2 regions of the Kluyvera sichuanensis genome follow, and region 2 is predicted to be linked to the other one. Evidence: predicted binding sites of a transcription regulator. Region 2 holds the regulator's gene; the other holds the start of a gene.

Region 1 (8,932 bases), 1.3 Mb from region 2:
TTAACGGTGCCGTCATCAGCAGTATTAATGCGGCGACCCAGTTGGAAGGGAAGATCGCGACCACAATCAGCAGCGGCACGCAGGCTGCCAGCGCCATCTGCGGCAGGTAGCGGGCATAGTAATCGTGCATGTCATCGATTTGCTCGAGGATAAGCGTCGCCCAGCTACCGGCTGGCTTGCCCTGAATCCAGGCCGGACCAGCCTGCTGCAGGCGGTCGAGCACCTGGCGGCGAATTTCAAATCGAATCTGTTGCCCGGCGTGAAAACCAACGCGCTCCCGCAGCCAGACAACCCAGGCGCGCAGGATAAAGATCAGCACCAGCTGGATAAACGGCAGCAGCAACGCTTCTCGCGGGATATTCTCCATAATCATGTGATGGAGAATGCGGGCAAGGAACCAGGCCTGGGCGATGATCAGTACACCGCTAACGAAGCCGAGCAGACGGGAGGTCATCAACCAGCGGCGTGACAGGACGCTTTGCTGTTTGAGCCAGCGGGTGAGTTCTTGTTGGCGACTTTTATTCATTGGGCGCTTAGCAGGTGCTTATGGCTAATGGTTTCAGTTATGGGCGCGGCAATGTTACATCGCAGAAAAAATAAAGGCGACTTATCGTCGCCTTTTTTACTTTTGTTACTGACTTGTAAAGATTATTTGCACGCGTCAGCCAGACCGTCGAGGTAGCGCTCAGCGTCCAGCGCGGCCATACAGCCGGTACCCGCAGAGGTGATCGCCTGACGGTAAATGTGGTCCATCACGTCACCCGCCGCGAACACACCAGGAATGCTGGTTTGCGTTGCGTTGCCGTGAATGCCGGACTGCACTTTGATGTAGCCGTTTTCCAGCGCCAGTTGACCTTCGAAGATCGCGGTATTTGGGCTGTGGCCGATAGCGACGAACAGACCCGCGACGTCCAGCGACTCAATGTCGTCGTTTTCAGTAGAACGCAGACGCAGACCGCTCACGCCCATCTGGTCGCCGGTCACTTCTTCCAGCGTACGCTTGGTGTGCAGCACGATGTTGCCGCTTTCCACTTTATCCATCAGACGTTTGATCAGGATTTTTTCCGCACGGAATGAATCACGGCGGTGAATCAGATGCACTTCTGATGCGATGTTGGACAGATACAGCGCTTCTTCCACGGCGGTGTTGCCGCCGCCGATGACCGCGACTTTCTGGTTGCGGTAGAAGAAACCGTCGCAGGTAGCACAGGCGGAAACGCCGCGGCCTTTAAACGCTTCTTCCGACGGCAGGCCCAGGTAGCGAGCAGAGGCGCCGGTGGCGATGATTAACGCATCGCAGGTGTATTCACCGCTGTCGCCGGTGAGACGGAACGGACGGTTTTGCAGATCCACGCTGTGGATGTGATCGAAAATAATTTCGGTCTCAAACTTAGTGGCGTGTTCGTGCATACGTTCCATCAGCAGCGGACCGGTCAGGTCGCTTGGATCGCCAGGCCAGTTTTCCACTTCTGTGGTGGTGGTCAGCTGACCGCCTTTTTCCAGCCCGGTAATCAGTACCGGCTGCAGGTTTGCGCGTGCAGCATAGACCGCAGCGGTGTATCCCGCAGGTCCAGAACCAAGGATTAACAACTTACTGTGTTTGGCCGTGCCCATGAGATCCCCATAATTGTTGGCAGACATTGCTCTGGATTGTAGGGAATTTGTAGACGTAAAAAAAGAGCACAGCGATTTTGTTAACGATATGTGTAATAGAATGAGCCGATTGATTGGCTATTTTAACATCAAAAAATATAACTATTTCTACTGCCAGGCTGATGATTATAAGACGATTACATGTGAAACCGGACCCAGGATTCATGAATATCTGGCATGTTGTACTAAAAAAAGATGTTTTGCTTTGACAATCCCCTAAGCTTTTGCGACAACATTCAAGGAAGAAGAAAAGCAGTGTTTCGCGTGTGGTGAATTTTCATGCACGCAAATGCCATTTTTACCCGGATCACTGAAATCTACGTATGGTGTGGACAGACATCATACGTGATGTCGGAGGGTGGCCGTGAGGCGCCGGGGCTTCTCATACGCATACCCTGGGATATTCGTCGTTGCAGCAACAACGGCGCATTGAAATCGGGAGAAGGCTCTGAACAGTGAAGTGCACAGAGTCAAGACAGGAGTAGGGAAGGAATACAGAGAGACAATAATAATGGTAGATAGTAAAAAACGCCCTGGCAAAGATCTCGACCGCATCGACCGCAACATTCTCAATGAACTGCAAAAAGATGGGCGTATTTCGAACGTCGAGCTTTCCAAAAGAGTAGGACTTTCTCCGACCCCGTGCCTTGAGCGCGTACGTCGTCTGGAACGACAGGGTTTTATTCAGGGCTATACCGCGCTGTTAAACCCGCATTACCTGGATGCATCGCTGCTGGTTTTTGTTGAGATTACTCTGAATCGCGGTGCGCCAGACGTGTTTGAACAATTTAACGCCGCTGTGCAAAAACTTGAAGAAATTCAAGAGTGTCACTTGGTTTCCGGCGATTTCGACTATCTGTTGAAAACCCGCGTACCGGACATGTCGGCTTACCGTAAACTTCTTGGCGAGACCCTGCTGCGCCTGCCAGGCGTGAACGACACCCGTACTTACGTCGTTATGGAAGAGGTTAAGCAGAGTAATCGTCTGGTAATTAAGACCCGCTAAAACGGAACAGGTGCAAAATCAGCGTAGTTTGATTACACTCCTGTTAATCCATACAGCAACAGTGTCGGCGCAATCTGGCACTGTTGTCCGTTTTAGCATTCGGCACCTGGAGAGCCTTTCTTGAGCCAGGAATATACAGAAGACAAAGAAGTCAAACTCACAAAACTCAGCAGCGGACGCCGACTCCTTGAGGCGTTACTCCTTTTATGCGCCATTTTTGCCGTTTGGTTAATGGCTGCACTACTGAGCTTCAATCCTTCCGATCCTAGCTGGTCGCAAACGGCCTGGCACGAACCGATCCACAATTTATGTGGCGCACCAGGCGCATGGCTGGCCGATACGCTGTTCTTCATCTTTGGCGTAATGGCTTACACCATACCGGTCATCATTGTTGGTGGCTGCTGGTTTGCCTGGCGGCATCGTTCGAACGATGAGTACATCGACTACTTCGCCGTCTCGCTGCGCCTGATTGGTGTACTGGCGATCATCCTTACTTCATGCGGCCTCGCGGCGATAAACGCCGATGATATCTGGTACTTTGCCTCCGGTGGCGTGATTGGCAGCCTGCTCAGCACCGCGCTGCAACCGATGCTGCACAGCAGCGGCGGGACCATCGCGCTACTCTGTATCTGGGCCGCGGGCCTGACGCTGTTTACCGGCTGGTCATGGGTCAGCATTGCCGAGAAAATGGGCAGTTGGATCCTCAACATTCTGACGTTCGCCAGCAACCGAACCCGTCGTGACGACACCTGGGTTGATGAAGACGAGTACGAAGAAGAAGACGAATATGAAGACGACGGCGAGGAGACGCAGAAAGCGTCGCGTGAATCTCGTCGTGCGCGCATCCTGCGAGGTGCACTGGCGCGCCGTAAGCGGATCGCCGAAAAATTCTCTAACCCGATGGTGCGTAAAACGGACGAGGCGCTGTTCTCTGGCCGTCGTATGGACGAACCGGAAGAGGCGGGCCGCTATGCGGCTCAGGTCGATCCTGATGATGTGCTGTTCTCTGGTGCCAGCGCGACGCGTGCCGCCGAATATGATGAGTACGACCCTCTACTGAGCGGTCATACCGTCGCTGAGGCCGTTGCCGTTACAGGCACAGCGGCGTGGGCCGCCGACCCAACATTAGCTGCGCCGTCCATGAACGAGCAGCCTGTTGCTGCGCCTGCCGTTGAATGGCAGGCCGTTCCTGCTCCAACGGCGGGTGAACCGGTTATTGCACCTACGCCAGAAGGATGGCCGCCGGTGCAGCAACCTGCCTACGAGCAGCCGCAGTACGCACAACCTCAGCCGCCTGCTTATGAGCAGCCGCAGTACGCACAACCTCAGCAGCCTGCTTATGAGCAGCAGCAGTACGCACAACCTCAGCAGCCTGCCTATGAGCAGCCGCAGTACGCACAGCCGCAGCAACCTGCTTATGAGCAGCCGCAGTACGCACAGCCGCAGCAGCCTGCTTATGAGCAGCCGCAGTATGCACAGCCGCAGCAACCTGTTTATGAGCAACCGCAGTATGCACAACCGCAGCAGCCTGCTTACGAACAGCTACAGCAAGAACAGCCATATACTGCTGAATCGGAATATCTGAACGTGCCTCAGGCTGAACCAGCACCTGTCGTTGAGCCAGAACCGGTGGTGGAAGAGGAGGTTAAACCTGCTCATCGTCCGCCGCTGTACTATTTCGAAGAAGTGGAAGAGAAACGCGCACGTGAGCGTGAACAGCTGGCGGCGTGGTATCAACCCATTCCGGAACCGTTAGCGCCAATGGAACAGCGGGCATCGACCGCGCCGTCCATTCCGGTTTCTGTGCCAGAACCTTCCGCTGCCGTTGCACCGGTTGCTGCCAGCGTTCGCCATGCGGCAGCGGCAGCCGCCGGAACCGCCGCCGCAGCTGCGGCCTCAGCGCCGCTGTTTAGCCCAGCTGACGGCCCGCGCTCGCAGGTCAAAGAAGGCATTGGCCCACAGTTGCCGCGCCCTAATCGCGTTCGCGTGCCGACGCGCCGTGAGCTGGCCTCATACGGCATCAAGCTACCGTCGCAGCGGATGGCCGAGGAGCGCGCTGCTCGTGAAGCTGAGCGCTATCAGCCTGAGGATAATCAACCGCTGACCGACGATGAAGCCGATGCGCTGCAGCAGGATGCGCTGGCTCGCCAGTTTGCCGCCTCGCAGCAGCAACGCTATGGCGAAGAAGCGGACGAGCAGGATAGCTATGCGTTCGAAGAGAACGATGAAGATGCCGCCGCAGAAGCGGAACTGGCGCGCCAGTTCGCCGCGTCTCAGCAGAATCGCTATGCCAGTGAGCAGCCAGAGGGGGCGCATCCGTTCTCCCTCGACGATTTTGAATTCTCGCCGATGAAAACACTGGTGGATGAGACGCCAAAAGCGCCGTTGTTCACGCCGAGCGTGATGCCGGAGCCTGCGGTGACGCCGCCGCCTCAACAGCATTATCAACAGCAACAACCGCCGCAGCATGCTCAAAGCTATCACCAGCCTCAGCATGCGCCGCAGCAACAGTATGCTCAGCCGCAACAGCATGTGCAGCAGCCTGCACATCAGCCGGTAACGCCACCGCAGCAGGAGAGCCTGATTCACCCGCTGCTGATGCGTAACGGTGACGATCGTCCGCTGCAAAAGCCGACGACGCCGCTGCCATCGCTGGATCTTTTAACGCCGCCGCCAACGGAAGTGGAACCGGTGGACACCTTTGCGCTGGAACAGATGGCGCGTCTGGTGGAAACTCGACTGGCCGACTATCGCATTAAAGCGGACGTTGTGAACTACTCCCCTGGTCCGGTTATCACCCGCTTCGAGCTGAATCTGGCACCGGGCGTGAAGGCTGCGCGTATTTCGAACCTGTCCCGTGACCTGGCGCGTTCGCTGTCGACCGTTGCCGTGCGCGTGGTAGAAGTTATTCCTGGCAAACCGTACGTTGGCCTGGAACTGCCGAATAAAAAACGTCAGACCGTCTACCTGCGCGAAGTGCTGGATTGTGACAAATTCCGCGATAACCCATCGCCGCTGACGGTGGTGCTGGGTAAAGATATTGCCGGTGAGCCGGTGGTGGCCGATCTCGCGAAAATGCCACACCTGCTGGTTGCCGGTACCACCGGTTCCGGTAAGTCCGTCGGCGTGAACGCCATGATCCTCAGTATGCTCTATAAAGCGCAGCCTGAAGACGTCCGCTTCATCATGATCGACCCGAAAATGCTGGAACTGTCAGTGTATGAAGGGATCCCGCATCTGCTGACTGAAGTGGTCACCGACATGAAAGACGCCGCTAACGCCCTGCGCTGGAGCGTCAACGAAATGGAACGTCGCTACAAGCTGATGTCGGCGCTTGGCGTACGAAACCTTGCCGGTTATAACGAAAAAATTGCCGAAGCGGCGCGCATGGGCCGTCCGATTCCAGACCCTTACTGGAAACCGGGCGACAGTATGGATGCCACGCATCCAGTGCTGGAAAAACTGCCGTATATCGTCGTGCTGGTTGATGAATTTGCCGACCTGATGATGACCGTCGGCAAGAAAGTGGAAGAACTGATCGCCCGTCTGGCGCAGAAAGCGCGTGCAGCGGGTATCCACCTGGTGCTGGCAACCCAGCGTCCATCGGTGGATGTGATCACCGGCCTTATTAAGGCCAACATTCCAACCCGTATTGCGTTTACGGTTTCCAGTAAAATTGACTCCCGTACTATCCTTGACCAGGGCGGCGCTGAGTCACTGCTGGGCATGGGTGATATGCTCTATGCCGGTCCGAACTCGAACAACCCGGTGCGCGTGCACGGTGCATTTGTCCGTGACCAGGAAGTCCACGCAGTGGTACAGGACTGGAAAGCGCGTGGTCGTCCGCAGTATGTTGATGGCATCACCTCCGACAGCGAAAGCGAAGGCGGTGGCGGTGGTTTCGATGGCGGCGAAGAGTTAGATCCGTTGTTCGATCAGGCGGTCAATTTCGTGACCCAGAAACGCAAAGCGTCAATCTCCGGCGTACAGCGCCAGTTCCGTATTGGCTACAACCGCGCTGCCCGTATCATCGAACAGATGGAAGCGCAGGGGATCGTCAGCGAACAGGGGCACAACGGCAACCGTGAGGTGCTGGCACCGCCGCCGTTCGATTGATTGCAAAGATGGGTAAATAAGTCAGAATTCAGTATTTTCTTCTGTCACCGCTCTGGGCGAAGTCTTAGAGTGAGTGCCAGAGGCTCTCCTGCCGGGAGCATGAGGCTAATTAAGGATTATTAATGAAAAAGATCGCGATCACGTGTGCATTACTTTCCAGCTTTGTTGTCAGCAGCGTATGGGCTGATGCCGCAGGCGACCTGAAAAGCCGTCTCGATAAAGTCAGCAGCTTCCATGCCAGCTTCACTCAGAAAGTGACTGACGGCAGCGGCAACGCGGTGCAGGAAGGTCAGGGCGATCTGTGGGTAAAACGTCCAAACCTGTTTAACTGGCATATGACCCAACCAGATGAAAGCATCCTGGTGTCTGACGGTAAAACCCTGTGGTTCTACAACCCGTTTGTTGAGCAGGCTACCGCCACCTGGCTGAAAGACGCGACCGGCAACACACCATTTATGCTGATTGCGCGTAACCAGGCTAGCGACTGGCAGCAATACAATATCCAGCAGACCGGTGATGATTTCGTACTGACGCCGCGCGGCAACAATGGCAACCTGAAGAAATTCACCATCAACGTAGGGCGCGATGGCACAATCCATCAGTTCAGCGCGATTGAGCAGGACGATCAGCGCAGCAGCTACCAGCTGAAGTCGCAGCAGAACGGCGCAATCGACGCCTCCAAATTCACCTTTACACCGCCGCAGGGCGTGACGGTGGACGATCAGCGTAAGTAAGAGGCCGGCGTGAGCAATTTGTCGCTCGATTTTTCCGATAATGCATTTCAACCTCTGGCCGCCCGTATGCGGCCAGAAAACTTAGCGCAGTATATCGGCCAGCAGCATCTGCTGGCTGCAGGTAAGCCATTGCCTCGCGCTATTGAAGCCGGCCATCTGCACTCGATGATCCTTTGGGGGCCGCCGGGCACCGGCAAAACGACCCTGGCGGAAGTGATTGCTCGCTACGCCAGTGCCGATGTTGAACGGATCTCCGCCGTCACCTCCGGGGTGAAAGAGATTCGTGAGGCCATTGAGCGCGCTCGACAGAACCGCAACGCCGGTCGCCGCACCATTCTGTTCGTCGATGAAGTCCACCGTTTCAATAAAAGCCAGCAGGACGCCTTTCTGCCGCATATTGAAGACGGTACCATCACCTTTATCGGCGCAACCACTGAAAACCCCTCGTTTGAGCTCAATTCGGCGCTGCTCTCCCGTGCGCGCGTCTACCTGCTGAAATCCCTGACCACTGAGGATATTGAGCAAGTACTTACTCAGGCGATGGAAGACAAAGCGCGCGGCTACGGCGGGCAAGATATTGTTCTACCGGACGAGACGCGCCGTGCAATTGCTGAACTGGTGAACGGCGACGCCCGACGTGCGCTGAACACCCTGGAAATGATGGCTGACATGGCGGAGCTGGATGATTCCGGCAAGCGCGTGTTGCAGCCTCAACTTCTGACCGAAATTGCCGGTGAGCGCAGTGCCCGCTTTGATAACAAAGGTGATCGCTTCTATGACCTGATTTCGGCGCTGCATAAATCGGTTCGCGGCAGCGCGCCCGATGCCGCGCTCTACTGGTATGCCCGTATTATCAGCGCAGGCGGCGATCCGCTGTACGTTGCGCGCCGCTGCCTGGCCATTGCCTCTGAAGATGTCGGTAATGCTGACCCGCGCGCTATGCAGGTGGCGATTTCTGCCTGGGATTGCTTTACCCGCGTCGGCCCGGCCGAAGGGGAGCGTGCTATCGCCCAGGCGATTGTCTACCTGGCCTGTGCGCCGAAAAGCAACGCGGTCTACACCGCCTTTAAAGCCGCAATGGCTGATGCTCGCGAACGTCCTGATTACGATGTGCCAGTGCATCTGCGCAATGCGCCGACCAAACTGATGAAAGAGATGGGCTATGGGCAGGAGTATCGCTACGCCCACGATGAGCCCAACGCCTACGCTGCCGGCGAAGAGTATTTCCCCAGCGAAATGGCACAAACGCGCTACTATCACCCGACTAACCGAGGTCTTGAAGGCAAGATTGGCGAAAAGCTCGCCTGGCTCGCTGAACAGGATCAAAATAGCCGCACAAAACGCTACCGCTAGTGCAGTCGTTGCGGTAATGTTGTCGATGTACCTCTGCGACCACGGGCTGTGGTCGCATACTCCACTTTCA
Region 2 (8,932 bases):
GCTCTCCGCATGCGGGTATGAGGTGCGGCGACCTGGCGGGAGACGCTCGTGGTGTATACCAAGATGCCGCAACCCCAGCGCGCGGGCCAGCGGCGCACCGATGGCAAAAAGCTCATTGCTGTCGGGGTAAGTGGAGTCATCGGGTCCTTCAACGTCATGCCAATGGCGAATGCAATCGGGTCTTTTCATCATTTTTCATCCTGAGTGTGAAGTACGCCTGCTATAACACACCTATAGCACACCTGCGGAAACTCGGCGTTTCCGGCATAACATGATAAAGTAGAGGTTTGTTTCACCCGTAACCCGAGGACGCCAATGGATAAGACCACTACGCAAGAACTGTTAGCGCAGGCTGAAAAGCTGTGTGCGCAACGCGGCGTGCGCCTGACTCCGCAACGTCTGGAAGTGCTGCGTCTGATGAGTCTCCAGGAAGGGGCGATTAGCGCCTACGACCTGCTCGACCTGCTGCGCGTTAAAGAGCCGCAGGCTAAACCGCCGACGGTTTATCGCGCGCTGGAGTTTTTGCTCGAACAAGGCTTCGTGCATAAGGTCGAATCAGCCAACAGCTACGTGCTCTGTCACCTGTTCGATCAGCCAACCCACACCTCCGCCATGTTTATCTGCGATCGCTGCGGCGTGGTGAAGGAAGAGTGTGCGGAAGGGGTGGAAGACATCATGCATGCACTGGCGGCCAAAATGGGCTTTGCCCTGCGTCACAACGTGATTGAAGCACACGGGCTGTGTTCGGCCTGCGTGGAAGTGGAAGCGTGCAGCGCGCACGAACACTGTCATCACGACCATACCATTCAGATTAAGAAGAAATCCCGCTAGCAGGCGCTAAACAGGGGGAGCGTACTTCCTTGTACGCACGGGCAGGAGGACGTTATTACCAGCGGTGGTTGTGGCGTTTGTCCCAGCTATCCACCTCTTTCTCGGCCTGATCTTTCGCGTAGCCGTAGCGTTCCTGAATTTTACCGACCAGCTGATCGCGTTTGCCTTCGATCACCGTCATATCATCATCGGTCAGTTTGCCCCATTGCTCTTTCACTTTACCTTTAACCTGTTTCCAGTTACCGCCGACTTCGTCTTTATTCATCATCGAATCCTCGATCGTCAGTGAGTGAATAGCAAAACCGATGCTTCAGGAAAGGCATCTTTTTCGCTAAGCGTGAGGTTAATTGTAGTCAGTCATTCTGAGGTCATTTCATTATTCGGAATCTTTAACCATTTTGTCAGGCAAACCAGCTGTTGTTTTTCCAGTGGCGACGCCAGATAAAGGCCAGCGATAGCCCGCGCAGTGCAAGGAATACGGCGAGCGCCAGCCACAGTCCGTGGTTGCCAAGCAGCGGCAGCGCCAGCATGGTGAGCGCAAACCCGGCGGCAGCCACCGCCATGCTGTTACGCATCTCCGCGCCGCGAGTGGCGCCGATAAACATTCCGTCCAGCAGATAGCACCACACGCCAATCACCGGCAGCACCGCCTGCCAGAGCACATAACGGTCGGCAAGCTGCTGTAGCTCAGGCAGCGACGTCAGCAGCGCCACAATATGTTCACCCAGAAGGGCGTAAATCAGCGCAAACGCCAGCGCCACGACGCCCGCCTGGCGGCATGCTGCGCGCCAGACCTCCAGCAACTTGCTGCCGTCGCGCGCGCCATAGGCCTGCCCGGAGTGGGCTTCCACCGCGTAGGCAAAACCGTCCAGCGCGTAGGCGGTGAAGGTCAGCATGGTCATCAGCACCGCGTTCACCGCCACCACTTCGCTGCCAAGGCGGGCACCGAAGACGGTCACCGCGCCGAAGCAGAGCTGGAGCAGCAGCGAGCGCAGCATGATGTCGCGATTGAGCGCCAGCAGGCGGCGAAAATCGCCCTGCCAGGCCGTTTTCAGCATCGCCCACGAGATCCCGCGCATCACCAGCACCTTGCGCGCCATCCCCAGCCCCACCAGCAGCGTGGCGTATTCGGCAATCGCCGTTGCCAGCGCCGCGCCCTGCACGTTCATGTGCAGTCCCATCACCAGCCACAGGTCGAGCACGATATTCAGCACGTTCCCCACCACCAGCAGCACGACCGGCGCACGGGCGTACTGCACGCCCAGCAGCCAGCCGAGCAGCACCAGGTTCGCCAGCGATGCGGGGGCACTGAGCCAGCGGATATCGAGGAAGCGCCGCGCCTGCTCCAGCACTTCGCCGCTGCCGCCAACGATGGAGAGCGCCAGGTTAATCAGCGGCGTTTTGAAAAGAATGATCAGCAGCCCGGCGCCCAGCGCCAGCATAAGCGGCTGCACCAGCGCGCGGGCCAGCGCCTGCGGGTTCTTCGCGCCAAACGCCTGCGCCGTGAGCCCGGTGGTACTCATGCGCAAAAACAGCAGCAGCATAAACAGGAAGCTGGTTGCCGTGGCGCCAATGGCTACGCCGCCCAGATAGACGGGGCTATCGAGATGGCCGATAACAGCGGTGTCGACCAGCCCCAGCAACGGCACGGTAATGTTGGAGAAGATCATCGGCAGCGCAAGGCGCCACAGCGCCTTATCGGCGTGAGTAAGTAGCGGCATGAGTTTTGACCAGAACGAAAAAAGGCTGCGATAGCGGAAGTATCGCAGCCATTAGAATGGGGGGAGAGTTACAGCCACTCGCCGTTGCGGATAACGCCAACGGCCAGCCCTTCGATGGAGAAGTTCTGCTGACGCAGATCGACCACGATAGGCTTAAATTCGCTGTTTTCCGGCAGCAGTTCGACGACGTTACCCTGTTTTTTCAGGCGTTTTACCGTCACCTCTTCGTCGATACGTGCGACCACAACCTGGCCGTTACGCACGTCCTGGGTTTTATGCACGGCGAGCAGGTCGCCATCCATAATACCGATGTCTTTCATCGACATACCGCTGACGCGCAGCAGGAAATCCGCGCTCGGCTTAAACAGGGACGGGTCAACCTGGTAGTGACCTTCGATGTGCTGCTGCGCCAGCAGCGGTTCGCCCGCCGCGACGCGGCCTACCAGCGGCAGGCCCTCTTCTTCTTCTACCAGCAGGCGGATACCGCGAGAAGCGCCTGAAACAATCTCAAGGACGCCTTTACGCGCCAGCGCTTTCAGATGCTCTTCAGCTGCGTTTGGGGAACGGAACCCCAAGCGCTGAGCAATTTCCGCACGCGTTGGCGGCATGCCCGTCTGGCTGATGTGATCCCGAATGAGATCAAACACCTCTTGCTGCCTGGTCGTTAACGCTTTCATTCCGCCCCCTGGGTGTATATACAGTTATGCTGTGAGTATATACAGCTACTGCCTATTTTGGAACCATAAAACTCACGAAATCAGGCAGTTTTCACGACTTTAGTGAAAATGAGACCACAGCAGCGTCGCCCAGGTGAACACCGCCACGAAAATAGACAGCAGAACCGCCGCCGACCCCATGTCTTTCGCCCGGCCGGAGAGCTCGTGATAATCTGAGCCGATACGGTCAACGACTGCTTCCAGTGCACTATTGAGAATTTCCACTATCATCACCAAAAGGACGGACCCGATGAGCAGGACACGGGTGATGGCATCGACATCCAGCCAGCAGGCGATAATAATCGCGATAACAGAGGCAACCCCTTCCTGGCGGAACGCCGCTTCATTGATCCACGCCGCGCGGAATCCTTTCCAGGAATAGCCCGCAGCTTTGATGATTCGGGTAATCCCAGTGGTATTATTGGCCATCTCAAGAACCTTTTTCGTTTTTACGTCAATGACAATGCTTGTTATGAGGCGGTAGAACAGAAATTTTACGGACTTTCTGATATTCTTGCCGCGCATTTGCATGATTAACCAGAGGCTTTACATCGTTTATGTCCGGCTGGCCACGAATTTACTACAAATTACTGAATTTACCATTAAGTGTTCTGGTAAAGAGCAAGTCTATTCCGGCACAACCTGCCCAGGAATTGGGGCTTGATACGTCGCGTCCTATTATGTACGTCCTGCCTTATAACTCTAAGGCTGACTTGCTGACGCTGCGCGCTCAGTGCCTGGCGCACGATTTACCCGACCCGCTTGAACCGCTTGAGATCGACGGTACGCTGCTGCCGCGCTACGTCTTTATCCACGGCGGCCCGCGCGTGTTCACCTACTACACGCCGAAAGAAGAGTCGATCAAACTGTTCCACGACTATCTCGACTTGCACCGCAGCAATCCTGACCTGGATGTGCAAATGGTGCCGGTATCGGTGATGTTTGGTCGCTCCCCAGGACGCGAAAAAGGCGAGGTTAACCCGCCGCTGCGTATGCTGAACGGCTTCCAGAAGTTCTTTGCTGTCTCCTGGCTTGGCCGCGACAGCTTTGTCCGCTTCTCGCCTTCCGTCTCTCTGCGCCGCATGGCTGACGAACACGGTACCGATAAAACTATCGCTCAGAAACTGGCTCGCGTCGCGCGTATGCACTTTGCTCGTCAGCGTCTGGCGGCGGTCGGCCCGCGTCTTCCTGCTCGTCATGACCTGTTCAAGAAGCTGCTGGCGTCAAAAGCAATCGCCAAAGCGGTGGAGGACGAAGCGCGCAGCAAGAAAATTTCCCACGAGAAAGCGCAGCAGAACGCCATTGCGCTGATGGAAGAGATCGCGGCGAACTTCTCCTACGAGATGATTCGTCTGACCGACCGTATCCTCAGCTTCACCTGGAACCGTTTGTACCAGGGCATTAACGTTCACAACGCCGAGCGCGTACGCCAGCTGGCGCACGACGGGCATGAAATTGTCTATGTGCCGTGTCACCGCAGCCACATGGACTACCTGCTGCTCTCTTACGTGCTCTATCACCAGGGGCTGGTGCCGCCGCATATCGCCGCCGGTATCAACCTGAACTTCTGGCCAGCAGGCCCGATTTTCCGTCGCCTGGGCGCCTTCTTTATTCGCCGTACCTTTAAGGGTAACAAGCTCTATTCCACCGTGTTCCGCGAATACCTCGGCGAGCTGTTCAGCCGCGGTTACTCCGTGGAGTACTTTGTGGAAGGCGGGCGTTCCCGTACCGGTCGTCTGCTGGATCCGAAAACCGGCACCCTGTCGATGACCATTCAGGCGATGCTGCGCGGCGGTTCCCGCCCTATCACGTTAGTGCCGATTTACATCGGCTACGAACACGTGATGGAAGTGGGCACCTACGCGAAAGAGCTGCGCGGCGCGACCAAAGAGAAAGAGAGCCTGCCGCAGATGCTGCGCGGCTTGAGCAAGCTGCGTAATCTAGGCCAGGGCTACGTCAACTTCGGCGAACCGATGCCGCTGATGACCTACCTGAACCACCATGTGCCGGAGTGGCGCGAGTCTATCGACCCGATCGAAGCCGTGCGTCCTGCCTGGCTGACGCCGACCGTCAACAAGATGGCGGCTGAGCTGATGGTGCGTATCAACAACGCAGGCGCGGCGAACGCCATGAACCTGTGCTGTACCGCGCTGCTGGCTTCTCGTCAGCGTTCACTGACGCGCGAGCAGCTGACTCAGCAGCTCGATTGCTATCTGGCGCTGCTGCGTAACGCACCGTATGCGCCTGATGCAACGGCACCAACCTCTTCTGCCAGCGAGCTTATCGATCACGCGCTGCAGATGAACAAGTTCGAAGTTGAGAAGGACACCATCGGTGACATCATCATTCTGCCGCGCGAGCAGGCGGTGCTGATGACCTACTACCGCAACAACATCGCGCATATGCTGATCATGCCGTCGCTGCTGGCGTCGATTATGACCCAGCATCGCCAGATTTCCCGCGAGCAGGTGCTGAGCATTATCGATACGCTGTATCCGATGCTGAAAGCCGAGCTGTTCCTGCGCTGGGATCGCGCGGAGCTGCCAGCGGTTATCGATACGCTGATTGCGGAGATGGTTCGTCAGGAGATGCTTGCCGAGCACAACGGCGAGCTGCGTATCAACGCTTCCCACTCCCGCACCCTGCAGCTGCTGGCTGCCGGCGCGCGCGAAACGCTGCAGCGTTATGCGATCACCTTCTGGCTGCTGAGCGGCAACCCGTCGATGAACCGCAGTACGCTGGAGAAAGAGAGCCGGACGCTGGCGCAGCGTCTCTCGGTGCTGCACGGTATCAACTCGCCGGAGTTCTTCGATAAAGCGGTGTTCTCTTCTCTGGTGTTAACCCTGCGCGATGAAGGCTATATCAGCGACAGCGGCGACGCCGAGCCGGAAGAGACGATGAAGGTGTACCAGATGATGGCAAACCTGATTACCTCGGACGTGCGCTTGACGATTGAGAGCGTGACGCAGGAAGAGGCGGCGCAGTAAAAACAAAAATCCCTGGCTGAGACCGGGGATTTTTTTATCCGTTGATTTTGTAGGCTCCGAGCCAATCCCGGCTGCGCTTCGCTTGGCCGGGCTACGGGTCGGGCAACGGTTTGTAGGCCGGATAAGGCGTTTCGGCAATACCTGTATCAGATCTGCCAGTAACTCATCGCCAGGCCAATAAACAGCACCAGCCCCACGTAGTTATTATTCAGAAACGCCTGGAAGCATGGCCCACGTTCGCGGTGGCGAATCAGCTTCTGCTGGTAAACAAACAGCGCGCCAGCAATCAGAATTGACCAGTAAAACTCCCAATGCAGACCGTTCAGCCAGCCGATAAGCGCCATCAGCCCCAGCACGCACGCCTGCAGAATACCGATAATCAGGCGGTCGTTATCGCCGAATAGAATCGCCGTCGATTTAATGCCGATTTTCACATCGTCGTCGCGGTCAACCATCGCGTACTGCGTATCGTAGGCTACCGCCCACAGGATGTTAGCCAGCAGCATCAGCCAGCAGCTCAGCGGCAGCGTTTCGCTGACGGCGGAAAAGGCCATCGGGATAGACCAGCCGAACGCCGCGCCTAGCACTACCTGCGGCAAATGGGTATAGCGCTTCATAAACGGGTAAACCCACGCCAATGCCAGCGCGGCAATCGACAGTAGGATTGTCATGGTGTTGAGGGTCAGCACCAGTATGAAGGAGAGCAGCACCAGCACGATAAACAGCGTACGGGCCTCTTTCTCCGTCACCGCCCCGCTCGGCAGCGGCCGATTAGCGGTGCGCTTTACGTGGCCGTCAAATTTGCGATCCGCATAGTCATTCACCACGCAGCCCGCGGCGCGCATCAGCCAGACGCCGGCAACAAACACCGCCAGGATCCACAGCGGTGGCACGCCTGGGGAAGCCACCCACAGCGCCCACAGCGTCGGCCACAGCAGCAATAGCGCGCCAATCGGTTTGTCCGTACGCATGAGTCGATGGTAAGCGAGCAGCTTATTCGACCTAAGACTCCACTCCATTTTTCTTCTTCCTCTTAGTACAGCGGCGATGCGGGTAAAAAAAGCTCCGTCAGCAGCAGCGGTTTGCCGCTCAGACGCAGGCGGGAACGTCGCCCCCACAGCGCATCATGACACCCTATTTCGATAAAATCCCGGGTCAACGTCGATGACGTAAACAGATAGCGCCCGAGCGGCGTTTGCCCCAGTTGCTGTAGCGCCAGTTCCGGGCCGCACAGCGTCGACTCCGGCACCACGGTACGCCCGGCAAGCCAGGGTTCGTCGCCCACGCACAATAATATTTCTCGCAGCCAATAGCGAGGTTCATCCGGCAGCAAGTGCTGCTCACCGTCCAGCGCGTCCCGGCCCACGAAGGCTTCATTCAGCAGCGTGACGCTAACGGGTTTCCCGAACTGCTCAAACCGTTTGGTCATGGAATCTTCCAGCATCAGCCAGTCACGCTGTGCCGATTCGAGCGGGGGAATGACGTCAAAATAGCGCAGTGCGCGGAGTTGCGTCAGTGCGGGGTGCGACATGCCTGTCTCTCCAATACATAGCTTCTGGCCATTGTATCGCAGAACACAGCGGGAGGGGGTGCAGGAATGGTCAAATACGATCATTAGCGCAACAGCAGTGCAACAGTTTGTTGTCACGCTATGGAGTGTAGAAAAATGGCGTGCCCGGATGGGCACACCAAAAGGCTTCGCCTAAACATCGGCGCTGCGGGGTAAAGCTTACCCCTTGCCTTTTACAGCGCCGATAAAGGTGGAACGAGCAGATTTCGAGCCCAGGCGTTCGGCTTCATTCATCAGCTTCAGGGCTTTGTCGATATCCCCTTTCGCTACCGCCTGTTTAATACCGTTGTTGAAGTAGGTTTCCGTGTCATCCAGCATCGGCTCAGCTTTCGCCGCTGGAGCCGCGACTGGCGCAACCACCGGGGCGGCAGCAGGCGCACTATAGGCCGGTGCGGCGGTGTTACCCACGGTGACCGGTGCCGGGCCGGAGGAACCAAACAGTGGGCCTACCAGCACGCTGGAGCTGCTGTTGGTTTTTACCTTCAGCTTCACGAGGCCGTCAGTGGTGTGTTTTGCCACCGGGTCTGGGATATCCGGTACCGCGTTGCCAGTGCCTTTGGCGTAGGCTTTAGCCGGGTCCAGCAGCGTAGTGGTCTGCTGGAGATCTTTATCCGTGGTAAAGACCAGGACATACAGCTTCTGCTGGCCTAAGGCTGGGGTCAGGCGCATAACGCCTTCCAGACGGTCGGCGCTCATTACGCCCGGTGCCTGATAGGTAAAGTAGCTGCTTGGGAAGAAAGCAGAAGGCGTCATGTTCTGATCGAGAATCAGCACGTTCGGCGCAAAGACGTTGGTTTGTTTGTTCACTTCGCTGGTCAGCGTCAGCGTGAGTTCGCCAATATTGGCCGGCACGCTGTAGGCCACGACGTTACCGGTGATGCCCGGTACGTTCAGGCTCTGACCACCGGTAGAAATTTGGGTGGACTGCACTTTAGATTGATCGACCGGCGTCCAGGTCAGCTGCTGGAGGGCCGAGGTGGGGATAGTGGGCGCGGCGCTGGTGTTTTGCGGCACATAGTTGACGTCCGCAAGGCTGATACCCGGAACGCTCGCCAGCAATCCAGCGGATAAGCACAGAGCAACGAGACTTTTTTTCATTTTCATTAT

Evidence for each region. The regulator LexA, encoded in region 2, represses DNA repair genes until DNA is damaged. The targets are predictions, from matches to a motif close to TNCTGTATGTACATACAGNA.
Region 1: the regulator LexA is predicted to act here: its motif matches at 2,698-2,717, upstream of AB2B48_RS01520 (DNA translocase FtsK 4TM domain-containing protein).

Annotation. Positions count from the first base shown of each region.
Region 1 is NZ_CP162271.1:307,531-316,462, forward strand. It holds gene cydD (heme ABC transporter permease/ATP-binding protein CydD) at 1-526, opposite strand, end outside; gene trxB (thioredoxin-disulfide reductase) at 649-1,614, opposite strand; gene lrp (leucine-responsive transcriptional regulator Lrp) at 2,165-2,659, shown strand; gene AB2B48_RS01520 (DNA translocase FtsK 4TM domain-containing protein) at 2,780-6,775, shown strand; gene lolA (outer membrane lipoprotein chaperone LolA) at 6,898-7,509, shown strand; gene rarA (replication-associated recombination protein RarA) at 7,519-8,862, shown strand.
Region 2 is NZ_CP162271.1:4,071,018-4,079,949, reverse strand. It holds gene AB2B48_RS19575 (cupin domain-containing protein) at 1-189, opposite strand, end outside; gene zur (zinc uptake transcriptional repressor Zur) at 316-831, shown strand; gene AB2B48_RS19565 (CsbD family protein) at 887-1,096, opposite strand; gene dinF (MATE family efflux transporter DinF) at 1,233-2,552, opposite strand; gene lexA (transcriptional repressor LexA) at 2,621-3,229, opposite strand; gene AB2B48_RS19550 (diacylglycerol kinase) at 3,329-3,697, opposite strand; gene plsB (glycerol-3-phosphate 1-O-acyltransferase PlsB) at 3,826-6,255, shown strand; gene ubiA (4-hydroxybenzoate octaprenyltransferase) at 6,402-7,274, opposite strand; gene ubiC (chorismate lyase) at 7,289-7,786, opposite strand; gene malM (maltose operon protein MalM) at 7,985-8,929, opposite strand.